Regions from separate parts of the Dysosmobacter acutus genome, predicted to be linked through region 1. Evidence: riboswitches for the same ligand, from Rfam matches in the RefSeq annotation. Region 1 holds a riboswitch; each other region holds the start of a gene.

Region 1 (5,535 bases):
CTTCCAGCCGGTGGGCGGAGTGACGACGGAGCCGCCGCCGCCACCACCGCCGCTGGAGTTGGCGGAGAACTTGGCGGTTGCGGTAACATCCTTGCCATTCAAAGCATCCAGGAGCTTGTCGGTCAGGGTGGTGTAGGTTCCGTCGATGCCCTCAAAGGTCCAGCCGCTGAAGCTGTAGCCGCTCTTGGAGGCGGTGGGCAGTTTGTCGCCCACGTTCAGGGCGTTAAAGGACTGGCTTTCAGCCACAATGTCATTACCGTTCTTGAAGGTGACGGTGGCGGTGCGGGCGTCGGCTTTCAGAACGAACTTGCTGAAGCCGTGGGTCACGGTGAAGGTGGCGGTCTTGGAAGAGTCTCCCTCAATCGTGGCGTCGTAATAGTAGACGCTGCCGTTGGATTTGGTGTGCTGAACCTTCAGGTTCTCCACGGAGAACCCATCGGGCAGGGGAATGGTGATGGTCACGGGAGTGGTGACGGTCATGGGCTTGGGGGAACCGACCACCGCGGCGTTGACTTTCAAATCAGGATTGTCATTGCCTTCCGGAATCTCCTTGACCAGTTCGTCGCCCTCGCTGACATTGGCAGTGGTGGCCACGGTGTTGTACATGGGAGTGATGTTCAGCTCCAAAGTGACCAGAGCGTCGCTGCCCTCATCCTTGACGCAGTCCTTCACCTCGATGTTCAGATAGGGCTCCACCACGATGGTAACGGACTCGTCAGCGATATCGATTTCCGCCTCTTCCAAGGCCTTCTTGACACTGGGACTATCGCTGGTCAGCGTGGTGTTCTGGGCCACCTTGTTGGCAACAGTCTCCAGGCCTTCGGGAGCAGGGGCGGTTTCCAGTGCCGCGGCAGCTTCCTTTACCTCATCCTTGGCATTTTCGGGGAGAGGAGCCACGTTGGGAGGAGACACGACCACTTCAACTTCGGTCTTCTTCTCCTGAACAGCGTACTTATAGGTGACGCCGCCGGTGGTGTAGTCCTCGGTCACAGCCAAATAATCAGTGGCAAGGTAGGCGGTGGGGTCAGAGGTAAACCGTCCGCCGGTAATGAAGGACTTCATATTGTCGGAGAGAATGGCGCCGACCTTACCGGAGAAATAGCCGCCGGTGATGGAGAAACCGTTCTCTTCGATATAAGCTGCGCTTGGATTCGCTTCATTCTGGACATGCGCCAGGTTGTACTCATCAATGGCATAGTAGGTGGGGCTGATGAATGTGCCGCCGGTGATGGTGATGTCCATGTGGCCATAGTAACTCGTTGCGCTCTGATTGCCCTTGGAGACAATGGCAAGAGCGGTGCCGAAGTTGTAGTTACCGCTGCCGCTTGGCTTATACTTACGGGTTCCGTCTCCGCTGTATGTGGACTGGATGGTTCCGCCGGAGACGGTCAGCTTACCGGAATCGATCTCAATACCACACCAACCCTTGATGACCGCGTTGCCGGAAATGGAGGTGGTGTTGGCACCGGGGAGATAGAGGGCGCAGTCCTGGACGCTTTCCACTGTACCGCCGGAGATATTGATGGTAATGCCGCCGTTATCGGTTTTGCTGTCGCGGGTCCCATCTCCGCTGATGGCAAAGTTGCCGTCCGTTGTCCCATTTTTATAGGTGTTGCGGACTGTGCCGCCTGTCATATTCAGCGTGGCGCCGCTGCCCCTTACATAGACGGTAGCGCCCTTGCTGCTGGTGATGGTGCCGCTCTTCAGATTCAGCGTAGAGAGGACGGCCTTTTCCGGAATATGCACGCCGCTGTTTTCATACGCGGTGTTGCCGGTGATAATCAGGCGCGCACCGTTGTTCAGTGCGATGGTTCCGGTGCTGCCCTGAATGGTTACTTTAGCTCCGGTATCGATGTTGATCGCGTAATCGGAGGTAATGGTCTTTCCGTTCAGGTCCAGTGTAACCGCCTTGTCGCCGCTGAAGGAAAGAACGCTGTCCAAAGTGGTGTTCTTTAGCATGCGGATTGTCTGTCCCTCGCCAGCCGCAGCTACGGCTTCGGCCAGGGTGCCGTACTTGTCGGTGCCGATCTGAGCAACCGCGCTGTCGCTGACCATGTAGCTGTAGCCGTCCTTGTCGCTGGGCTGGACATAATAACCTGCTGCAAGATACTTGCTGTCCAGCTTGGCGGAGAAATAGCCGCCGGAAATGGAGATGGTCTCTTCCACTTCGGTGGTATCAGAGAAGAGCATGCGAACCATTTCGCCGGACACGCTGGAGAAACAGCCGCCCTGAATGGTCAAAGACAGGGGGAAATTGTAGCCGCATTCCACGTAGACGGCATCGCCGGTCAGGTCCGAAATGCCGCTGGGAGTAGATGCCTCCGGAATTTCAGATGTTGCCCGGGTACCGCTGATTTTAGCGCCATTCTCAATGATAACGTTGCCGCCCTTGATGCCGAGGCCGGTAGAGCCGGTGATCTCTGTGCCGCTCTTGATGGTCAGGGCGCTGTGCTCCTTACCGGGGAAATAGACGCCCTCGCCGGTGGTGGAGGTCACCTTGACGCCGTCTAAGACCAGCTTGACTCCGGGAACTTCACCGTTCAGAACCACGCCGAAGTTGCTGCCGACGATTTCGCCGCTTTTGGCACTGTCAGTCAGGGTGATGTTGGCATGGCTTGGGGACAGGACGCTCACCGGAACAATACCAAAGCCGTATTCATTAGAAGAACCACCCAATGTATGGCCATTTAGATCCAGAGTATAGGTGGCATAGGCCAGGGCTTCGGTGTGGGAAGACGAATCCTGTTGCATGACCACCACGTCGTTGATCTGGCTGGAGGATGTGTCGTTCTGGCAGGCAACAGACAGTGCGTTGACCAGAGCTTCATAGCCTGTCCTGCCGATTGTGGCGCCAAAACTGCTGGTAGCGGCCACCTTGCCGTTTAAACCGTTCTGATCACCGATGCTGTAATCATCGGGGATGTACTTAAGGACCGTGGCCCGCAGTGCCTCCGGTACAAAACCGGCCGTAATTTCTTTGGCGGCCATGGTGAAGCTGCCGACGGCTCCATCGGTGACGGTCAGGGTCCCCACATTGATCAGCTCAGCACCCGTGGACACCAACTTGGCCAGGGAGCCTCCGTAGCTCACCGACTTATTCTGGGCATTGATAGATGTGTCTGCGGGCAGGGAACTCAGCTCCACGTCTGCAAGCAGCAGAATGGGCTTTCCGTTTGCTCCCGCGATTGCCTCGTCGATGGTTTTATAAGAGGTGCCGCCGTTGACATCGGCGACGTAGGCCACGGAGCCGGTCTCCGGAGCGGCAATGGCCTTGGGATATGCCTCTTTGTTGGCGTCATCCGTATTGGCCACGACCATATAGGGGGCTTTTACAAAGTCGCCGACATTGCTGTTTTCGGTATAGTAGCCGCCGACGATCTCTACATTGGCAGGCTTATTGCTGGCAATTGTGCTTTCGGCGCTGTAACAGCCGCCCTCTATCCGAATATGGCCGCCTGCGTTATCTGCGGTGCCGTACATTTTCACAGTACCTGAAACCTCTGATTCGCCCTTTATCACAAGAGTGCCCTGGGAACTCCAGGTGATAGAAGCGGCGGGCTTGTCGGCAGTGGCGGTGATGGATCCTCCATCTACCGTGAAGGTGCCGCCTGCGTTAGAAACTACTGCATAGATGGATTCGGAGCTTCCTCCGCTTACCGTGCAGTCTGTCAGCAGGACATCATTGGAGGTGAGGTCAATGGCATACGTGCTGGTGCCGCCGTTTACGGTGCAGCCATTCAGGAGCACCTGGTCCGCCGTACCTTTAATTGCGGCGCTGCCCTTGCCAGTCATTTCAAAGGTGCAGTTGGTAGCAGTTAGGGTGCTGCCGGAGGACAACTTTACTGCAGACCCTGTGGAGCTCTTCAGCGTGCAGTCCACCATCACTACGGGAGCATTGATTGACAATCCGTCACTTTTCTCATAGGAGACAGTGCCGTTTTTCAAAGTGATCTCCGCCTTCAAAGAAAACCAGCCGGATTCTTTTGCAATCAGAGAATACTGATTCAGATCAAGCGTGACCTTTTTGCTGATTGTCACACTGCCATCATATGTTGTGGCAGTTACATCGCTGAGCAATGTGACGGTATCGCCGTCACCGGCCGCATCAAGAGCGGCAGCCAGCGTGGGATATGCTGTACCGTTCACTTCGGCCTGATCGGTGCTTTGCGGCGCGTCATAGGTGACCGCCTCCTCCGGAAGCTCGGCCGCCTGTTCAGGCTCCTGGGTATTCTCCAGCGGCTCCGTTGTAACCTCCTCAGGCGTGGTCGGCACTTCCGGCTCATCCGCCAATGCGGCAGTGGGCAGGAGGGAAAGCGCCATGCACAGAACAAGGAGAACACTGAGTAGCTTTTTCCTCATAAGAATCTTTCCACCTTTCTTCATTTCCTTGAATCTCTTCCGCGGGAAAAGATGCTGGCGTGGATCGATAAAATCACCTCGAATCAAAAAAGAGCCTGCCGCATTCCTATTTGGCAGGCCCCGATTTCCGTTCGAGAGCGGGCAGCTGGCTGGCATACGAAGATCGATTAGCCCCTATAGCATTGCGTCCCTGTCTTTCAACAGGTTTGCCAAATAGTATGGATGCGGGATGCCGGAAGACAAGAGGCGGAGGAATTTACGGCTCATTTACGCTTGGCAAAAGAAAACCGCCTCTGCCGCTGGCAAAGGCGATTACAACACAATGTACGGGAATAGCTTTGCCAGCCCAAAATGGATTTGGTCACTCAGCATACTCCTTATGTTGGCTCTTATTATACAGGAAATGGGCGGGATAAGTCAATAGAAATGTGCAAAATTTAACATAAAGCGTCACAATGCATTTATGGAAGAGTAAATTCAGGTCTGACTTGTTCCGGATGCGCTCTGCCGCGAAAAAAACCGCTCCGGGAATTTTCTCCCGGAGCGGGGCTGGATTACGCCTGCTGGAGGTCCGCGCAGGTAAAGTATTTGCGCAGCGGCTTTTGCAGCAGCGCAAATACCACGACGCACAAAATGGCGTCGGGCAGGGCCCAGGTCATGTTGTACAGGAAGGAGTAGACCCACTCGTTGGTCATGGCCATGCCTAAGAATTCATCCGGCATATATTCGGCCCAGACCGTGGCGCCCACCACAAAGCTGGAAAGGAAGCGAAGGAAGGTGCCGACAACAGTACCCAGATAGATGCCGCCCTTTTTTCCGCGGAAGAATCCCGCGCCTACTCCTAAGAGCGTGTAGGCCACCAGGTAGTCGGCGATCATGGTGGTCCAGGAGATGGCAATTCCATTTCCAAGGAAATACTGCATCAGCCCATAGACGAACCCAACGCCAGTGCCCCAGGCCAGGCCGTAGCGGAAGCAGAAGAAGATGATGGGCACCATGGCGAGGTCGATGGAGCCGCCGCTGGGCAGGGGCTCAATCTTGATGTAGCTGAGCACCTGGGCCAGGGCCAGCATGATGGCGGCCTCGCAGAGGCATTTGACTTTTGCATGTTGCATGGGAAGACAATCCTTTCGTGAATAGAGTCCAATTCCATAAAAAAATCCCGCATGGCGAGCC
Region 2 (5,535 bases), 180 kb from region 1:
TTATCGCCCCATGATGGAGATTCTGACCCATCCCAAGCGGGGGCTGAGCAAATATTGGCGGATGTTCGTGCCCGTGGCCATCGGCTGGGTGCTGGGCTTTTTTGGCTTTGCCAAGCTGATTGCCGTCCTGTTCAGCGCTTCGGAGCTGCTGGCCACCTGGCTCTTTATCGGCCTGATCGTGGGCACTATGCCCTCGCTTTTCCGGGAGGCGGGAAAAGAGGGACGAGGCTGGCCCGCCTGGACGGCCCTGACGGTCTGCGCCCTAACCATGGGAGCCGGACTCTACTATGTGGGCCATGTTGCCGCTGTACAGGTGGAACCTAATTTCTGGTGGTATACCTTCTGCGGAATCCTGTGGGGACTGGGCATTGTGATCCCCGGCATGACCACGGCCTCTATTTTGATGGCCCTGGGCCTCTACCAGCACCTAACGGAGGGCATTTCCAATCTGGACATCGTGGTGATGACCGCCTGGATTCCGGGCCTGGTGCTGACGGTGGCGCTGCTGTCCCGGCTGATGAGCTACCTCTTCCGCTCCCATTACCCGGTGGCCTTTCACGCCGTGGTGGGAATTGTCATCGCCTCCACGGTGATGATCATCCCCACGGCCTATTCCGGCGCCGGAGAAGCCCTTGGCGCGGCAGCAAGCTTTTTCGGCGGGTTTGCCATCGCATTTTTGCTGGATAAGATAGAATAGATATCCCTCCCTCCGGGGAGGGCTTTTTATTTCTGAGCGCCGCTTGGAAATAAAAATTGTCCATGCTGGCCGCTGTGCGGCTTATGGCCTGAATTCCGGGCGCGTCCCCGGCTCGACCGGAGATATGGGCATAAAAACAGGTAAACCGCTTTTTGCATAGGTTTTCCATTTTAGGCCAAAATAAGTCCAAAATGAGAGGGGGAGCGATATGACCAAACTGACGCTGCTGGAGCTTGTGGACGCTTTGGGGATCAAAATGGTGCCGGAGATGTCTGAGTCGGAGTTTCACGACGCGGCGCAGGGGCAGATGGATGCCGACGACCTGTTCCGGGAACTGCTGCGTGGGGAGGGGCTGGTCGCCTGTCAGGAAAAAATTCTCCGATGGGCACATGACCTCTATGGAGTTCCCCGGGAAAGGGAGCAGTGAGGCTGCGGACCGGGGAAACCGGGGCTGCGTCGACCGTGGGAAATACTGAAAAATAAAGAAAAACACAAGATTTGAGTTGAAATTTTTAAGACTGCGTGGTAACATGAGCGTATGTGTAGGGCAAACCCGGCGAAAGCCGGCGACGCAAAGCTATAGGATCGTCAGTTATCTACGACAGCCAGCTGCAACACAAAAATAGGGGAAATGGATTTCAACGGGGAATCATTGCCTGTATTGATGTGAAACCATGGAAAAACTGTCGCTGTAACTTAACAGCGGCAGTTTTTTTATTTTATCTGGAGAGGGAGCAGCGGGGTTTGCATCGCTTGGGGGAGGGGGCAGCAATGGGAAATCGGAAAAATCGCGGCTTCACCCTTCAGGAGGCGCTGCTGGCCGTCGTGCTGGTCGTGGTGCTGGCCGCAATCGCCATTCCATCTGTGATCACGCTGCGCCGGAGCCTGAAGCTGCGGGAGTTGGACGACACTGCCCGCTCCCTCTATCTCACGGCACAGAATGAATTGACCGGCCGCAGGGCCACAGGCACTCTTGCGGAACTTCAGGACGCCCTGACGCGGGAGCAGAGCCTGAAGACCTTGGGGGCAAAGCCTCAGGACGCGGAGGATGACGCCTGGACCAGCCTCTACTACATCTCCTCCTCCCAGGCGGAGGAGCTCTTTCCCGACACCTGCCTGACACTCTCCACGCTGGCGCCGGAGGGCAGCTTTTTGATAGAGCTGGACCCGGCAGGCGGCAGCCTCTATGGACTTTTTTATGCTGAGCGGCCGCTGCTCTATTCGGAGGTCACCGCCCTGTCCAGCCGCAGCCGTGAGGACCGGAGGGCTGAGGAGATCGGCTATTACGGCGGCTTCTCCGCCGCTGCCGCTGGGGGGAGTCCGGCGCTCAGGCCCACAATAGAGGCGGTGAACAGCGAGGACCTTTATATAGCGTTTCACTGCGCCGGACTGAAAGAGGCGGTGGTTGACCAGAGAAATCTGACGCTGGCGCTCACCGTGACCGACGAGTCCGGGGCGGCGGACCACCGCTGGAGCCGCAGCTACACGGGCGGCGACGCGGAATTCAGCGTACTTGCCACGGGAGAGGTGACCACAAGGCTGCTGTTGGACAGCCTGAGACAGGGAGAGCACTTTGCGGAGCTCACCGAAGGGCGTCTGACTCCGGGTGACAATCTGACTGTGACGGCGGTCATCACCTACAGCGGGAAAGAAGGGGTTTTGCGGGGCGAGACCTGGACCACGGTGAACAGCCTTTTTGCGCAGAAGCGGGAGGCGGAGGGCGCCGTGGAGATAGATGTGGCCTGTCTGCGCCATTTGAACAACCTGCGCGGCGACTGCTATGACGGGCGGGCCGGAAGCAGCATCCGTCAGACGGCGGACATCAAGTTTGCCCCGGACAATTGGCAGGAGCTTGCGATGCCCGGCGCGTCGGCGGGGGAGCGGCCGCTGTCTGCTTTTTCCCCCATTGAAAACAGCGTTCTTTTCAGCGGCGGCACAGTTTATGACGGCTGCGGGAATCTGCTTGAGGGGTTTGAGATCAGGGGCGCCGACAATGTGGGACTGTTTGCCTCCCTGCGGGACTGCACGGTCCGCAATGTCCGCATGAAGGATGCGGCCGTCAGCGCCGCCGGGAGCTGCGCGGGCGCTTTAGCCGGCAGAATCGACGGGGTGTCGGCGGTGGAAAACTGCGGAGCCTGGCAGGAGGACTCCGGCTCTGTGGCGGCCCGCGGCAGCTCCGTGGGCGGTTTGGTGGGCCTGTGCGGAAGCGGCACCCTGGAGATGAAGGGTTCCTTTTCGGCGGTGGATGTCACCGGAAACTGGTATGTGGGCGGTCTGGTGGGCCTGGTGGACGGCGCCCTATCCGCGGAGCGCTCCTACGCCTCGGGTACGGTCACGGGAAATTCAAGGGTGGGCGGCCTGGCGGGGCTTTGCAACACAGGCGGGAAACTGGAGATCAGAGACTGCTATACCACGGCCTCCGTGACCGCCGCGCTCAGCGCGCCGGTCACCGCCCAGCGGGCGGAGGAGGACCAGGCTGGCGGCGCCATCGGCAATGCCGGCGGAACGGTGCGGTGCATCGGCTGCCGCGTCTACGGGAAGGTGACGGCTCAGACCGCCTCCGGCGCTTTTTACGGCAAGGGCGCGCTGAGCGCAAGCGGATGCGTCTACCTGGTCCAGAGCGGCTATAACGATGACTTTCCCCAAACCGGCCAGATCGGATTGACGGCAGCCTCCTATGGAGAGTTGGAGAGCTCGGACAACAGCGTGCGCAACAGCCACCCCCACAGCGAAAAGCTGCGTGGGTTGGCGTTCCCGTTCCCCATGGTGACGTCGGATCACTACGGCGACTGGCCGCTGGAGACGGAGGCCCCTGTGGAGGCGGATATTCCCTATGGCCTGTGCTACTATGAGCGGTATGGGGACGGCTCCTGGGGCTTTTACGGCTACGATCGGGAGGAGAAGCTGCAAGACAGCCTTGCCGGAAATGAAAGGTCCATCGCGGAGGCCGGCTACGGCGTCCTCTTGCTGAGCGGCGAATCGGCGGCCGGATGGTTCCGGGACTATGGCGGCGCGGCCTTGGACGCCCCGGTCACAGTGCGCTTCGGCGGCGTCAGCGGTGAGCTTCATCCCCTCAGCGCCAAAGGGAAGGACCTGATGGATCCCTATCCGCTGCCGGGGAAAACGGTCTATGAGACCAAGACCCGCCGCTCCCTTGCCATCAATCCCTATTTTGGAGCGGCGCTGTCCCTGAATGCCCTTTCTCCCTCGGAGAGGGAGCCATTCCAGCTCCGCACGGCGGAGCACCTGGAGAACATCGGCGGCCACGCAGGCGGCTGGTGGTATTTCCAGCAGACCCACGACATTGAGGCCCGGGCCTCCACGGCGCGGATTGACAACTACCTGGGCTGCACGGTGGACGGCGGAGGCAACCGGATCACGGGATTGAGGGACACACTGTTTCTCTGGAGCAACGGAACGCTGCGCAATCTGCTGGCAGAGGGTGTGGAAATCCGCCAGAGCGACGCCTGCGCCGCTCTTGTGAGCGCGAATACAGGGACGGTGGAGGGATGCGGCGCCACCGGCAGCGTAACGGGGACCGGCGCGGATTCCGCGGCGGCATTGGTCTCTCTCAACAGCGGATATGTCAGAAATTCCTGGGCCCGGTGCGACGTGGCGTCCGAGGGGCCTGCGGCGGGGCTGGTTTTCCGCAACGGCGGGAGCGTTTCAGACTGCTACGCGGCTGGTACCGTGTCCTCCGGACAAGAGAACGCGGCGGGGCTGGTGGTGGAAAACAGCGGCACCATCGCTTCTTCCTATGCAAACTGCGCGGTAACGGCGGAGAGCGGCAGCGCGGGCGCCCTGGTCTGTACGGCCGGCGCTATCATAGACTGCTATGCGGCCGGTTCCGTGACGGCAAAGAATACCGCCGCGGGAATCGCGGCGGTGACCGGTGGCAGCCTTCGCGCGGAGCGGTGCTACAGCGTGGCGGAGATCAAAGGCGGCGCCCGCCGGTACGGCGTGGCCCCGGCGGGTGCGGCGGAAGACTGCCGGTGGGGCTATGGGCCGGGATACAATGAGGCGCTTCAAGGCGGCGTGGGCCAGCCCATCACGCTGAACGATCTCACGATGCTGCGGATGGCGGCGCCCTGGACGCTGGAGACGGCGCCGGCGCAGTGCCATCCCCGGGCGCAGGAACTTCAGGGGAAAGCCTATCCCTATCCGCGGCTCTCCGCCTTGGACCACTGGAGAGACTGGCCCCTGAGCAGCAAGCAGATCGCAGCCGGTGATCTGGGGGCCGTGATCCTCTGCGGGGAGAACAGCGCCGGCGGGCCGGATGGGGAGTCCATGATAGTGGGACTGAGCATCGGAGCGGACGGGGAACCGGCGTCCCGGTGGCCGGTGCGGGAGAAAAACTGGCACCCACTGGGCTACGGCATTTTGCTCAGCGGACGGAAAGACGAATCGGAGTGGACGGTGGCTTATACCAGCAGCCGGGGCGGTACGGTCCGTATGAACCTGAGCGCCCTGAGGCAGATGCCGGAACTGGCGCCGGAGGGGATGCGCCTCTACCTGCTCAGCGACCCGGATATCATCAGGGGCGCCAAGGAGACCACGGACCTTGTGCTCACGGATGGAAAAACAGCTTACCGCTTCCGGATCAGCTATGATGACAGCAAGGAACCCGCGGTGGAATTCGTTGGATAAGAAGGGGAGACCACATGGGCGGTGCCAGGTCAAAACTGCATAGCCGGCGGGGCGCGTCGCTGCTGCTGGCCCTTGGCGTCTGCCTCATCTTCTTTCTGGTGGGGTCGGTGGTGCTGGGGTCGGCCACCGCCAGCGCCTCCCGGCTCAAGGGACGCCGGACGCAGGAGCAGGCTTATCTCTCCCTGAGCTCA
Region 3 (5,535 bases), 870 kb from region 1:
TATAGCCGGAGGGGATGGTCTCATCGAACAGCACCTCGCCCTTGTGGCCCTCCTCCGCGGAGGAGGATGCCTCACGGATGATGGAAGGGGCCGCGGTGGTGCTGGTCAGGGTGAACTTCGCGCCGGGCAGCTTCTGCTGTTCGCCGTTCACCGTGTGATGGGAGACCTTGTTGAAGACCAGGCTGCCCAAATAGCCCTTCACGATGGGGGCGGGGGAAGTCTTGGTGTACTCGTTACCGGTACTGGCGTCCTGATAGGTGAAGGAGGCCGCGCCGGTGGAGTAGGCCTGACCTTCCACAAACCCATCCTGGGTGTTGTCCAGGCGCACCTTGTAGGTCATGGTGTAGGAGGTGTAGCCCTCGGGCACGCCGGTGGTATCCTTGGCGGCTCCGGCCAGGTTCCAGACAATCTCACCATCGGCCTGCGTGGCGCCGTTGGCGCTGGTGAACTGGACAAAGCCGATGCACTTATCCTTGGTTTCCACGGCTCCGCCGGAGACGATATCGCCCGCCGCCTCACCGGTGGAACCGCTTTGCTCGATACTGTTGAGAATGGAGGAAAAGGCGCTGTTCAGAGCCGCCGAATTGCCGGCCAGGAACACGTCGCTCCGATTGGGGTTTGTGGGATCGTCGGCCGGACGCTTCCCCACATAACAGTCGTCCTGCAGCCAGCTGGTGATGGTCTTGGTCGTGCCGCTGCCATTGACAATGTTGCCGCTCAAACCATAAGAGATGGCGAACAGGTCCACGCCGGTGGAGTTCACCAGAGTTTTGCAGGTATTCTCTACCGCTCGGCTGTTGGAGCTGCTTGTTTCAGAGCCATTTCCGCCGTCTTTAGAAATTGAACCCACATCATTGCTGCTGGCGTCTCTGCGGTAAGTAGGCTGGCCGTCGGTCAGCAGCACGGCAAACTTGTTGTCAATGCCCGCGACCTGGCTGTTCACGCTTTTCTGGGTGAACAGGTTGTTGGCCAGCATCACGCCGCCGCTGGTGTTGGTGCCGCCACTGGCGCTCAGGCCGTTGATCACGTCCTTGGCCCGCTGCAGTGCGGTGGCGTCGGTAACGTCCACCCAATACTGTTTGCCGCTGGTCTGCGTGTCCAGATCCCGGGAATTTGCACTCTGTGCAAAGGTCACCAGAGACACATAGCGGTGGGTGCCCGCCTGTGCGCCGGAGGCATAGCTGTCCAGGAAGGCGCAGGCCGCCGCCTGGGCCGCCATGATCCGGGACTGGGTGCTGCCGCAGTCGCTGCATTCATAGGTGGTAACTAACTCCGAATTGTGATTGCGTTCTCTTTTGCCGCAGTTGGCACAGGCATAATAACCATTGTATTTGCTGGTAGAAACCCACTCTCCCCGGACATACTCCTTACCGCTGCCGTCGGGGCAGTATTGGTGCCACTTATAGCTCTCTTCCATGCTGTCGTTTCCGCACTCGGCGCAGTAGTCCATCGAGCCGGAGGTATCGATGATCAGCGTGGTCGCTGCGTCGGCGCTCTGGGTGGTGGTGGTTGCGTTCTTATAGGTGACGTTCACCTTCACGTTGAACTCATTTTCCACTCCGGTGGCCGTCAATTCCTTGGTGACGGACACATCGTAGTTGGATGCGCTGCCGTCGGAGCCGTTCGCCATGTAATAGGAGGTTCCTCCCTTGTTGACGATCTGCTCCGTAGTCTGTTTTTTGACATCGCTCTCATTTGCGGCCAGCACACTGATGGGCAGCAGGCTGAACGCCATAACCACTGCCATAACCAGCGACAAAAGCCTCTTCTTTGTTGTTGCCATAATTTCGTTCTCCCTTCGTTTCTTCTTGAGATCGAAATATGTGGCGGCCGGACAGGCATGGCCCCCGGTTGGCGGGCTTTAGCCTCCGAACTTTGCGTCCCGTCCTTTCAGGCGGTTTGCCGTTTCAGATATTTCTGTTTGCTGACTCGTTTGATGTTTGTGGTCTGTTCGTGCTCTGTGCGGGGTCAAATAGGCGGGGATGTCTTTCTCAATTCGTATTCATCGCTTTGTCCCGTATCAGTCAGGGCGCTGTTGAACAGCATTCCAAGCTCCAGTACGCTGCGGAAGCTCTCTTCCCGCCCTTCCTCCAGCCAGGCAACGGTCCCCTGCCAGCTGGCGTTCTGACGGAAAATCACTTTGATGGAGAACGTGGCCGCCTGGCCCTGCTGCTCCATGTTTTCCGTCCGTACCGGGGGAAGCGTTTTGTCCACCGGGCGGAAGGAGCGCTCTGCGGTAAATGGCTGCGGGAAGTTCATCTGGTCCAGGATCGTCTCCATGGCCAGCAGGAATTCGATGAACCCGGTGAAGGGAACCGCTCCATTCAGCATCAGGTTGTACAGCCTTCCCCGCAGGACCCTGTCCTGATAAGAGTCGATGCATACGACAGTGGTATGGTATTCGTTTCCCAGTACCCTGTGCATATGCCGCCTCCTTTCTGCTCTTGTGAACTCAGTTTACACGACACCGGTTACGTATCCGGATACATTTTGAAATTCTTTTTACATTTTTTCTTTCCAGAAGCAAGTTTTCCCGTCACCGGGCCGGGACGCATGTCCTTTTGCCCCACTTGCCGGTTTTCACGGTTCATTTTATTCTCCCGCCGTTACAGGAGTGGATACATTTTCCGCTTTTCCCCGCAAAACGCAACAAAAAGCAGAAAGCCAGGCTTTCTGCTTTTTGTTGACGGATTATTTTCCCTGTGACAGCCGGCGGCGCATCTGCTCCGGGTTCGCGGCGTAGTCCGCCGCGGTTTCCTCGCCGATGGCACCCTCCTGATACAGCTTCCAGATCGCCTGGTCCATGGAAATCATCCCCTCCGCGGAGGAGGTCTGTATCACGTTGTCGATCTGATAGTTCTTGCTGTCCCGGATCATATTGCGGATGGCGCCGTTGACCCGCATGACCTCCACCGCCGGTACCCGGCCGCCCTCTTTCCCCGGCAGAAGCTGCTGGGAGATCACCGAGTGCAGCACCATGGAAAGCTGCGTCCGGACCTGGGCCTGCTGGGCCGGGGGGAAGATATCGATGATCCGGTCGATGGTGCTCACCGCCCCCTGGGTGTGCAGCGTGGTGATGACCAGATGGCCGGTCTCCGCGGCGGTCATGGCCGTGCGGATGGTCTCATAATCCCGCATCTCGCCTAACAGAATTACATCCGGCGCCTGGCGCAGACAGGAGCGCAGCGCGGAGAGATAGTCCTCCGTGTCAATGGCGATCTCCCTCTGGCTGATGATGCTCTTTTCATCCCGATACAGGAACTCGATGGGGTCCTCAAGGGTGATGACATGGGCGCTGCGGGTCCGGTTGATCCGGTCGATAAGGCAGGCCTGCGTGGTGGATTTTCCGCTGCCCGCCGTGCCGGAGATCACCACCATGCCGTGGCTCACATCCGCCACCTCCATCACAGAGTCGGGGATGCCCAGGACCTTGTGGTCCGGAATCTCAAAGGACACCACGCGGATCACCGCCGCCATGGAGCCGCGCTGGCGGTAGGTGTTGACCCGGAAGCGGGCCAGACCGGGCTGGGCAAAGGAAAAGTCGTCGTCCCCTGTCTTCAGGTAGCGGTCCTGCTCCCGCCCCGCCATGCGGTAGATCTCCCCGATCAGCCGCTCCGTCTCCGGCGGAAACACTTTTGTGTCGCTGACAGGCAGAATCCGCCCGTCCCGCTTATAGCTCACCATGCCGCCGGCCACAATGAAGATATCGGACGCTCCGTCCTCCACCGCCCGGCGCAGATATTCGATCAAATCAGCCATTTCTCCGCTCCTCTTTTCAGCCTGTATAAACCGGAAGCTCCTCCTCCGACCGCCAATCGCCGGTGGAGACCGCCTGCCACTGTACTATATTATAATGTATCCGGTCTTTGTCAAAGTCCACCTGGACCCGCAGCTCCTCCGTATCGGATATCGCCACCGCATAGCGGCAGGAGACGGCGCCGTCCTCCGCCGGGGTTTCCTCCACCGACTCCACCGTCTGTCCCTGGCGCAGCAGCGCCAGAACGCGCTCTGCCTCCCGGTCCGCCGCATAGTACTCCGTCACCGCCTGGGCGCTGCGCTCCGACAATGACACGTCCGCCGTCATGGTGGAGAGGCTCAGCAGTGCGAAAATCACCAGACAGAGCACCGCGAACATCACCAGCAGCGAGCTTCCGCCCACAGTGGGCGGACTGGAACGGTTCTCATCCACGGCCGCTCACCTCCTGCCAGGCGATGGGCAGTGAGAAAATCTCCCCACCATTCTCATAAGATACCCGGACCACGGCCTGTGCCAGCCCCTGCTGCGGACTCAGGCCGCCAAGCGCCTCGGGAAACACCTCCAACCGGTAGGAGGCCCCCTCCGAGACCGCGTTCCAGTCATAATCATAGAGCACATACCACATTCCCTGGGAAATCTGGCCTCCCATGGCCTCCCGAGCCGCCTCCATGGCGTGGGCCGGGTCCTCTCCGGCCCGCTTCATCAGCTCCGCGGCGCTCTGGGCCTGGAGGACCGCCCGGTCCAGGGCCGCGCTCTCCCGGGACTTCTGATTGGAGAGCGCGAATGCCTGCACGCACAGGGCGGCGGCGATGGCGAACACAAGGATCATCACCACCTGCTCCATCAGCACAAGGGTCGAACGGTTCTGGTTCATGCCTCCGCCTCCCCGCTTCTGAGGGCCAGCGTCAAGGCGGTGACCTGCCCATTCGTGTCCGTGGCTTCCACCGTCAGCTCCCCGTCCCTCTCCCAAAAGTCAAGACCGCCCGCTTCCATGACCTCATTGCCGTCCTCCGGCTCAAACTCCTCCAGCGCCGAGGCAAACAGCTCCCGCACCGATCCATCATAGTAGTAAATCCGGGTATAATAGGGCTCCCCCTCCACTTCCCGGACAAGGTACAGCGTGGGGATATCCTCCTCATCCAAAGAGAAGCCGTCCACAAAAACGCCGCCCGAAACGTCATTATGCCGCACCTTTGACGCAATATATTGCACACATATCCGTTTTTCATAGCTCTTAGCGCCCCGCTCGCTCAGCTGGCGGTAGCTGTCCGCACCAAGCAGGAGCACCAGCAGAATCGCGGAAGCCAACACGCCGAAGGTCAGCAGGACGAATATGGTTCCAATGGAATGTCGCTTCATCTTCCCCCTCCTCAGCGCGCAAGAACTGTGATCTCCGGCATGATGTTGTCGGCAAAAATCTCATAAAACACCACGTAGCGGGCCTCGTCCACCTGGATGCCGTAGTCCTGCTCCAGCTCCTCTATCGTGGCGGGATAAACCCCCTCCGACGCGTAGCAGCTGACGGCTGCCCGGCGTATACTCTCCTCCAGCTGTCTGCGCCCCTCCTCGCCCTGGGACGCATCCACATGAGCCAGGGCCCCCATCAAAAGGGCCAGAGCCGCGGCGGCGATCACCGGCAGAAAAAGCCAGGCGGTCAATCGCGTTTTCCTCTTTTTCATACGCTCACCCGATGGCAGACATGATCCGCACCAGCGGCAGCATCACGGACAGCAAAATGCCGCCTACCAGAAGGGAAGAGACGATCACAATGCCCGGCT

Evidence for each region. A riboswitch is a leader RNA that binds a small molecule or an ion and turns the genes downstream of it on or off. The one in region 1 is predicted to bind cyclic di-GMP.
Region 2: another riboswitch for cyclic di-GMP. It lies ahead of KQI82_RS11565 (hypothetical protein); the one in region 1 lies ahead of KQI82_RS10775 (S-layer homology domain-containing protein).
Region 3: another riboswitch for cyclic di-GMP. It lies ahead of KQI82_RS06665 (Cna B-type domain-containing protein); the one in region 1 lies ahead of KQI82_RS10775 (S-layer homology domain-containing protein).

What each region holds. Positions count from the first base shown of each region.
Region 1 covers NZ_JAHLQN010000001.1:2,233,787-2,239,321, reverse strand. Annotated here, with positions in the region: gene KQI82_RS10775 (S-layer homology domain-containing protein) at 1-4,359, opposite strand, end outside; cyclic di-GMP riboswitch class I at 4,497-4,580, opposite strand; gene KQI82_RS10770 (energy-coupled thiamine transporter ThiT) at 4,914-5,474, opposite strand.
Region 2 covers NZ_JAHLQN010000001.1:2,416,804-2,422,338, reverse strand. Annotated here, with positions in the region: gene KQI82_RS11575 (DUF368 domain-containing protein) at 1-697, shown strand, start outside; gene KQI82_RS11570 (hypothetical protein) at 906-1,124, shown strand; cyclic di-GMP riboswitch class I at 1,234-1,314, shown strand; gene KQI82_RS11565 (hypothetical protein) at 1,469-5,344, shown strand; gene KQI82_RS11560 (hypothetical protein) at 5,359-5,535, shown strand, end outside.
Region 3 covers NZ_JAHLQN010000001.1:1,360,968-1,366,502, reverse strand. Annotated here, with positions in the region: gene KQI82_RS06665 (Cna B-type domain-containing protein) at 1-1,783, opposite strand, end outside; cyclic di-GMP riboswitch class I at 1,823-1,914, opposite strand; gene KQI82_RS06660 (hypothetical protein) at 1,969-2,424, opposite strand; gene KQI82_RS06655 (type IV pilus twitching motility protein PilT) at 2,692-3,759, opposite strand; gene KQI82_RS06650 (hypothetical protein) at 3,776-4,189, opposite strand; gene KQI82_RS06645 (hypothetical protein) at 4,182-4,631, opposite strand; gene KQI82_RS06640 (DUF4860 domain-containing protein) at 4,628-5,116, opposite strand; gene KQI82_RS06635 (hypothetical protein) at 5,128-5,436, opposite strand; gene KQI82_RS06630 (type II secretion system F family protein) at 5,441-5,535, opposite strand, start outside.